DNA from 2 places in the Streptomyces sp. NPDC048825 genome. Region 1 is predicted to be linked to the other one. Evidence: riboswitches for the same ligand, from Rfam matches in the RefSeq annotation. Region 1 holds a riboswitch; the other holds the start of a gene.
What was found. Region 1 has a riboswitch for cyclic di-AMP ahead of ACGFNK_RS15360 (transglycosylase family protein). Riboswitches for the same ligand answer to the same signal wherever they lie in the genome.
Positions count from the first base shown of each region.

Region 1 (4,220 bases):
CCGAGCGGGCCGGGGCGCCGGTCTTGATCTGGCCGCAGTTCACCGCGACGGCGAGGTCGGCGATGGTGACGTCCTCGGTTTCGCCGGAGCGGTGGGACATCATGCACTTGAAGCCGTTGCGCTGGGCCATCTCGACGGCGTCCAGGGTCTCGGTCAGCGAGCCGATCTGGTTGACCTTGACCAGCAGGGCGTTGGCGGAGCCCTCCTCGATACCGCGGGCGAGGCGCTCCGGGTTGGTGACGAAGAGGTCGTCGCCGACGATCTGGACCTTGTCGCCGATCTTGTCGGTGATGACCTTCCAGCCGGCCCAGTCGTCCTCGAACAGCGGGTCCTCGATGGAGACGAGCGGGTACGAGGCGACGAGCTCCTCGTAGTACTCCGTCATCTCGGCGGCCGAGCGCGACTTGCCCTCGAAGAGGTACGAGCCGTCCTTGTAGAACTCGGAGGCGGCGACGTCGAGCGCGAGGGCCACCTGCTCGCCGGGCTGGTAACCGGCCTCCTTGATGGCCTCGATGATGAGGTCGAGGGCGGCGCGGTTGGACTCCAGGTTCGGGGCGAAGCCGCCCTCGTCGCCGAGGCCGGTGGACAGGCCCTTGGTCTTCAGCACCTTCTTGAGGGTGTGGTAGACCTCGGCGCCCCAGCGCAGCGCCTCGGAGAAGGACTCCGCGCCGATGGGGGCGATCATGAACTCCTGGATGTCCACGTTCGAGTCGGCGTGCGAGCCGCCGTTCAGGATGTTCATCATCGGTACGGGCAGCAGGTGCGCGTTCGGCCCGCCCAGGTAACGGAACAGCGGGAGGTCGCTGGCCTCGGAGGCGGCGTGCGCGACGGCGAGGGAGACGCCGAGGATGGCGTTGGCGCCGAGCGAGCCCTTGTTGTCGGTGGCGTCCAGGTCGATCATGGCCTGGTCGATCAGCCGCTGCTCGGTGGCGTCGTAACCGACGAGCTCCGGGCCGAGCTGCTCGATGACGGCGAGGACGGCCTTCTCGACACCCTTGCCGAGGTAGCGGTTGGCGTCTCCGTCGCGGAGTTCGACAGCCTCGAAGGCGCCCGTGGAGGCGCCGGACGGAACGGCGGCACGACCCGTGCTGCCGTCGTCGAGGCCGACCTCGACCTCGACCGTGGGATTGCCTCGGGAGTCCAGGATTTCCCGGGCTACGACGACGTCGATGGACGGCACGAGCATCTCCTTCTGGGATGTGACGCGGTTACGCGGGCCGCTGGGCCCGCACAGCGCGAAGCCGCGGCGGCTCCGCGATGACGAGCCTAACCGGCTCCGGGCGATCGGCCAGCCGTCCGCCCCTCTCATGGACCTAACCGAAAGCAAAATGTTTCCGAACGGAACAAAAAGTCCCGCCCCGGTGCGTACGGGGGAAGACGCACCGGGGCGGGACCGCTGGGGGCTCGGCTTCAGCCGCTCTGGGGGCCGGGCTTCAGCTGAGCCGGGGCTCAGTTCAGCTGAGGTGCAGCTGCTGGCCCGGATAGATGACGTCCGCGTTGTCGACGATGTCGTCGTTCAGCTTGAACAGCTTCTGCCAGCCGCCCTTGACGTCGTTCTCCGTGGCGATCTCGCTGAGGGTGTCACCCTTGACGACCTTGTACTCGCCGTCACCCTTCTTGACCTTCTTGCCGGTCGGGGTGGTGACGGTCTTCTTGGCAGCCGGGCGGTCCGCGGAGCGGGAGGCGCGCTCCTCCTGGGCCGGGGCGCTCTGCTGCTGGGACTGCTGGGTGTTCTCCTGCGCGGCACCGGAGCCCGAGGAGCCGCCGCCGGTGTACGCGGCGCTCGACAGACCCTTGCCGCAGACCGGCCAGGCACCCTTGCCCTGGCCCGCGAGGACCTTCTCGGCGATCTCGATCTGCTGGGCCTTGCTGGCCTGGTCGGCGGTGGCGGCGTACTTCGTGCCGCCGTAGCCGGCCCAGGTGGAGGCGGAGAACTGCAGGCCGCCGTAGTAGCCGTTGCCCGTGTTGATGGACCAGTTGCCGCCCGACTCGCACTGCGCGACGGCGTCCCACTCGGAGGCGGTGGCGGCGGAGGCCGTACCCGACACCATCAGCGGGGCGGCGATGGCGGCACCGGTGACACCGGCGAGCGTGGCTATGCGGGTGGCCTTGGACGGGCGACGGTGCTTGCCCTTGCCGGAAAGCAGCATGAAGAGATCCCCTCACCGACGCCTACGAGGTGAGCTGTCGGGTTCGGGCCTGGTGAGTTGCCCGGCCGTGCGGATCGCTCCGCACGACTTCACCCCAAGCCGCACCCGGTCTCGACGACCGGGCCCGGCACTTACCTTGGGTCCCCCGCTCCTGCCTACGGCGCTTTACGCGACGACTGTTCCCGTACGGCCGTTGGCAGGATTCGGCGTGACGTCCGTCGGGGCCCGCTGTGGCGAGCGGTCACGACCGTAAACATGCGATCCGCCGAATTTCAAAGACGATCAGGGCCTTTGAGATCCATGTCTCACTTTCACCAAACCGGACATCCGGCACGAACTGCCGCCACTTTTGGCCTGGTTCGGCACCTTGCACACCACTCAGTCTGCGCCGAGTTCAAGGCGCTGACCGGGGAGGATGAGGTCCGGATCGGCGCCGACAGTGTGCTTGTTCGCGGAGTACAACTCGGGCCATCCGCCTTGGAGGTCAAGGGAGTCGGCGATTGCCGAGAGGCTGTCTCCGGAACGGACGGTGTACGAGCCGTCCGCAGCGTCCGCCGCATCGCGTGAGGCGCGGTCCGCGCGAGAGGCATGCCGGCCGGTGGAGTCGTCCGCACGGGAGGCATCGGCGTCCTCTTCGGCGCTGCCGCCGCGATGACGGCCGGCGCCCTCCTCTGTGTTTGTGCTCTCACTCTCTCCGGTCGAAGAGTCGGCGTTCTGGCCGGAGTTGCCCGAGTCGCCCTCATTCGTCGCGCCTGTGGGCGGACTGGGCGAGCTGTCGAGGTCCGGTGATTCGGCGGTGGAGTCGCCGCCGGAATCCCGCGAGGTGGCGGTGGACGACCCGGACCTACCGGACGATCCCGAATCAGCGGATGTATCGGATGAGTCGGAACTGTCGGACGAATCATCCTTTAGGAAGTCGTCACTTGACGTCCGCCCCGAATCGGAGCCCGATCCGGAGTCCGCCTCGGTGGGCGGAGTGGAGGTCGGCGTGGGCGAGTCCTGCGCCAGGCCCGTATCAACGTCGGCCGAGTCGGAGTTCTGTGTCAGGCCCGCGACCAGTCCACAGGTCGCCCAGGGGCTCGTACCCTTGTCCGCAAGGATCTTCTCGGCGACGGCTATCTGCTGCGAGCGACTGGCCAGGTCAGCCCTCATCGCGTAGTCGAGACCGCCGTACTGCTCCCACTCCCCCTGGGCAATCTGGAGGCCGCCGTACTCCCCGTTGCCGGAGTTGGCGCTCCACCGGCCGCCGCTCTCGCACTCCGCGACCGCGTCCCAGGTCGCACCACTGGCGGCACTCGCGCTGCTCGCCGCGAGGAGGGGGATCGCGATGGCCGATCCGGTCACCCCTGCCGCCACAAAGAGAGCCGGCGCCTGACGAGGGCGACGGTGTCGACCGTTCCCGGAGAGCATGCGGTTGCCTTTCACGCGACAGTGTGTGACATGGGTGTGACCAATGAGACTGATGAGGTCCGCTTTCGCGTGAACCTAGTGGGACCCGATCACTTGTCACCAGTAGATGTAGCGCAGATCACGTGAAGATCACGGACCTGAGGGTACGTCAGCTTTGAGCTGGGGGTTCGTCAGTTTTGAGTCCGGGCTTCGCCGGCGCTGAGACCGGGCGAAGTGGGGGTGAAGCTGACGGGCAACGTCCGCAGGCCGCGCATGATGAGTCCCCCACGCCACCGCAAATCCGCTGAATCCGCTGCCAGTTGCAGATCGGGGAGGCGGGTGAGGAGCGTCGCGAGTGCGGTCCGGCCCTCCAGCCGGGCGAGGGGTGCGCCTAGGCAGTAGTGGATGCCGTGCCCATAACCGAGGTGCTGGTTGTCGCGTCTGCCGAGGTCGAGGGTGTCGGGGTCGTCGAACCGCTCGGGGTCACGGTCGGCGGCGGCGAGTACGACGAGTACGGGGTCGCCGACCGCGATGTGCTGCCCGCCGATGGTGACCGCCTCCGTCGCGAACCGCCAGGTGGCCAGCTCCACGGGGCCGTCGTACCGGAGCAGCTCCTCGACGCCGGTTTCGAGGAGGTCCGTTTTTCCGGCTGCCAGGGACTTCTGCAATCGATACCGCTGC
Region 1 is NZ_JBICUR010000005.1:295,029-299,248, reverse strand. It holds gene eno (phosphopyruvate hydratase) at 1-1,186, opposite strand, end outside; gene ACGFNK_RS15360 (transglycosylase family protein) at 1,455-2,150, opposite strand; cyclic di-AMP (ydaO/yuaA leader) riboswitch at 2,155-2,323, opposite strand; gene ACGFNK_RS15355 (transglycosylase family protein) at 2,529-3,494, opposite strand; gene ACGFNK_RS15350 (cytochrome P450) at 3,731-4,220, opposite strand, start outside.

Region 2 (4,220 bases), on a different contig from region 1:
CATGGATCCGTACTCGAAGCTGCTGGAGGAGCGGATCGTCTTCCTGGGGACACCGATCGACGACACGTCGGCGAACGACGTGATGGCGCAGTTCATGCACCTCGAGTACCAGTCGCCGGACCGCGACATCTCGCTGTACATCAACTCTCCCGGCGGCCAGTTCAGCGCGATGACCGCGATCTACGACACGATGCGGTTCGTCAGCTGCGAGGTGGAGACCGTCTGCCTGGGGCAGGCGGGGGCCGCCGCCGCGGTACTGCTCGCGGCCGGTGCGCCGGGGAAGCGGTCCGCACTGCCGGACGCACGCGTACTGATCCACCAGCCGGCGCTGCCCGAGCCGGTGCAGGGCCAGACCTCCGATCTGGCCATCCAGGCCGAGGAGTTGATGCGCACGCGCAGGATGCTCGAGGAGATGCTCGCCCGGCATACCGGCCAGAGTCAGGAGCGCATCAGCGCGGACATCGAGCGGGACAAGATCCTGGAGGCACCGCAGGCACTGGAGTACGGGCTGGTCGACCGCATCATTCCGAGCCGCAAGAACTCGCTCACCGCCCCCGGCGCGAGGTGAACGGCGGATGCTCCCACCCGAGTTGCCCCCGCTGCCGGCGCTGACCCGGGCGGAGGGTGAACTGGTCGACCGTTACCTGGAGGTGCTCGATCTCCTGGGCCGGATCAATCCGGCGAACCGCGGCGACACCTATGGCGGACTGCGCGCGGCACAGGCACTGGTCACCAAGGCCACCGCGCTGCGCGATGCGCTGAACCTGATGCACCAACGCGGCGAACACGAGTTGCACGCACCGACCCTGACGCGGGCTCTGCGGGTCCTCGACGGTGAGCGCCGGGCGGCCCGCGTCACCTTGCCGCCGGAGACCTCCGACATCTGACGCCCACCGAGCGGCCCGGGGGCTCCGCAGGCGACTGAGGGGGCGTCCGGGCAAGATGTGAAACGGACCAAATGACGTACCCCTGAAAGGAGTAGACGGAGGTACGTTCAAAGGCCCCCGCAACTTGCGCAGCGCGCGTACTCAAACACCGGAATCAGACATTCCGGTGCTGGTACGAGGGTCCTCGACCCCCTCGACGCTCGTTCGACAACAGGCCTGTCCACCCGAACGGGTGAGTGGTGAGTAAGCCCACAAACCGCCGATTCCGCTCGGACTTTCCGACATTCGTGCGTCAAGATCCCTTCCGACGACAAGCCCCCGCCACAGCGGCGGGGCGGTCCGGGCGGACGCCGAGTCCTGCCGCCGCCCGGATGACGGGTCGACAGAAGTGGATCGGCAGGAGTGGAGGACCCAAGCACGACGGGCCGCCGGAGACTTCCGAGTGGTCCTTGGGGTGAAGCCGCACACCGCGGCCGGGCAACTTCGCCAGCCCGAATCCGACAGGTCATCCTTCACAGGCGGCTGACGAAGGGTTGCGCATGTCTGCGCTCAATCGTGTCCCGTCGCTGTTGACCAGGGCCGGTACCGCCTCGGCTCTCACCGTCGCCGTTGTCGGCGGCAGCGTTGTTGCCCCCGGTCTCACATCCGACGCCGAAGCAGTAACCCCAGCGAAGAAGGCACTTCAGGTAGCGGCCTCCAAAAAGGGGTCCCCGTACAAGTGGGGAGCCACGGGGCCCAGGCGCTTCGACTGCTCCGGGCTCACGCTCTACTCGTTCAAGAAGGCGGGGAAGAAGCTGCCCCGTACGGCCGCGCAGCAGTACAACAAAACGCGCCACATCTCGGCTTCGAGCCGCAAGCAGGGAGATCTGGTGTTCTTCCACTCGGGCCGGAACGTGTACCACGTCGGCATCTACGCCGGGAAGGGACGGATCTGGCACTCCCCGAAGACCGGGGACGTGGTGAAGCTGCAGAAGATCTGGACGAAGAGCGTCTGGTACGGCCGGGTCAGGTGACGCGCGTGGGGTGGCGGCGGTCATCGCCGCCACCCCACGGGGCGTGATTCGGGCGGCTGACGGGATACTCATGGATCCATGGCCCAGCAACCGCCCAGCGACCGAGAGCCCGACGAGCGACGTCCGGGCGACGAGCGTCCGTACGCCCAACGGATGGAGCGGCGCGAGACACCGCTCGAGCGCGCCGACCGCAACTTCATCGAACTGCTCCAGGAGTTGAGGGTCACCCAGACGGGCGTACAGATCCTCTTCGCATTCCTGCTGAGCCTCGCGTTCACCCCGCGCTTCCCGGACCTCGACTCGGTGCAGCGCGCCACGTACATCACGACGCTGCTGCTCGCGGTGCTGTCCTCCGTGCTCCTCACGGCACCGGCCGCCCTGCACCGCCGGCTGTTCCAGCAGGGCGCCAAGCCGCAGATCGTGGCGGTCTCCTCGCACCTCGCCCAGATCGGGATGGGTGTGCTGGCGTTCGCGCTCACCGGCTCGGTCCTGCTCGTCGTCGATGTGACGGCGGGCCGTCTCGAAGGGATTCTGGCCGGCGCGGCCACCATGGTGATCTGCTTCGGCCTGTGGGGGCTCGTGCCGCTCTTGATGAAACGGGCCGGCAGCAGGAGCCCGGACGATTCCTGAGCCCTGCCGGCCGGGCTCTCCGGCTCAGGCGAGCACCGTTTCGAGAACGAGTCCCAGTCCCAGCACCGTAAGAGCGGTTCCGGTGACGGCCTCGATGACCCGGGCTGTACGCGGCCTGCGCAGCCACCGGCCGAGCCGGTCCACGAGCAGCGCGACCGCCGGGAACCAGATCAGCGCGAGCGCGACCACGATCAGCGCGAGGACCAGCGTCCGAGGCATCGCGGGACTTCCGACTGGTACGAACTGCGGCAGCAGGCTGAGGAAGGTGATCGTCGCCTTTGGGTTGAGGGCGTTGGTGACGAAGCCCTGCCGCAGGGCTCCGGCCCCGGACACGACCGGCGCCTCCTCGGCCCCCGTCGTACGCCTGCCGCGCACCGACTGCAGCGTCCGTACGCCGAGATAGAGGACGTAGGCACCACCCAGTAGTTGGAGCGCGCGGAACAGCGGAGGCACGGTCGTCAGCACCGCGGCCACCCCGACGACGGCGAGGGCCGTGTGGACGAGCAGCGCCGCCGCGATCCCGAGCGCGCACGCGATACCGGCCCGGCGGGAGACCAAAGCGTTGCGGACCACGACGGTGAAGTCGGCACCGGGCATGGCGACCAGGCCTGCGGCGACCCCGGTGAAGGCGATGAGCTGTCCATCCATGAGCACCAGCGTGCCCGCTCCAAGCCTTCAGCAGGTATGTGCATTATCCTGGGCCAGCCTTAAGTAATTCTTTAGTCCGCACTTGGGCCGGGAGCCTCGCATGTACGACCCCACGCGGCTCGCGGCGCTGGTGGCGGTCGCCGAGGTCGGCTCGATCACCCGCGCCGCCGAGCGCCTCGGCTACACCACGCCGGCGCTCTCCCAGCAACTGGCCAAGCTGGAGCGGGAGGCGGGCACGGCGCTTCTCGTACGCCACCATCGCGGCGCCCGCCTGACCGGCGCGGGCGAACTCCTCGTGGCCCGGGCACGCCGGGTGCTGGACGAGATGGACCGGGCGCGGCTCGAACTGGCGCGCCTGACCGGGCTGTCCGGCGGCAGGCTGCGGCTCGGCACTTTCCAGACGGCCGGGATCCATCTGCTGCCGCCGGTGCTGAGCGCGTTCCGCCGAGCCCATCCTGATGTGGAGCTGACCGTGGCGGACTACGAGCCGCCGGCCGGCATCGCCGCGGTGGCCGCGGGCCAGGTGGATCTGGCGCTGACGCACGGCTACGAGCCCGCGGCCCCCGTCCCGCTGCCCGCCGCGGTGTCCGCGGAGCCGGTCCTGGTCGAGGAGCTGGTGCTCGTGACCGCCCCCGGGCACGCCCTGACCAGCGGCTCGTCGCGGCTGCCGCTGACCGGTCTTGCCGGCCGGCAGCTGATCAGCATGGCCCCGGACCACCCACCCCGACAGGGCGTGGAGGCCGCGCTCGCCCGCGCGGGCGCCACACCCTCGGTCCTCGTCGCGACTCCCGGCTACGCCCTGGTGGGCGCCCTGGTCAGCGCGGGCCTCGGCATCGCGGTGGTCCCGGAGATGGTCGCCAGAACCGCCGCCACTCCGGTGAGCATGCGCCTCCTGGAGCCGGGCGACCTGCGCAGGACGGTCTCGGTCGCCTACCGCACCGACGAGCAGGCACCCGCGGCTGACGCCTTCCGCGCGCTGCTCCGCGGCGCTTTCGGCCGCGCGTCCCAACGGACCTGACGGTCAGCGCCCTTGAGGGTCCGC
Region 2 is NZ_JBICUR010000010.1:268,445-272,664, forward strand. It holds gene ACGFNK_RS24755 (ATP-dependent Clp protease proteolytic subunit) at 1-568, shown strand, start outside; gene ACGFNK_RS24760 (hypothetical protein) at 576-887, shown strand; cyclic di-AMP (ydaO/yuaA leader) riboswitch at 1,236-1,423, shown strand; gene ACGFNK_RS24765 (C40 family peptidase) at 1,427-1,900, shown strand; gene ACGFNK_RS24770 (DUF6328 family protein) at 2,054-2,530, shown strand; gene ACGFNK_RS24775 (LysE family translocator) at 2,555-3,178, opposite strand; gene ACGFNK_RS24780 (LysR family transcriptional regulator) at 3,279-4,196, shown strand.
Region 2: linked by a shared signal. The riboswitch ahead of ACGFNK_RS24765 (C40 family peptidase) and the one ahead of ACGFNK_RS15360 (transglycosylase family protein) in region 1 are both predicted to bind cyclic di-AMP.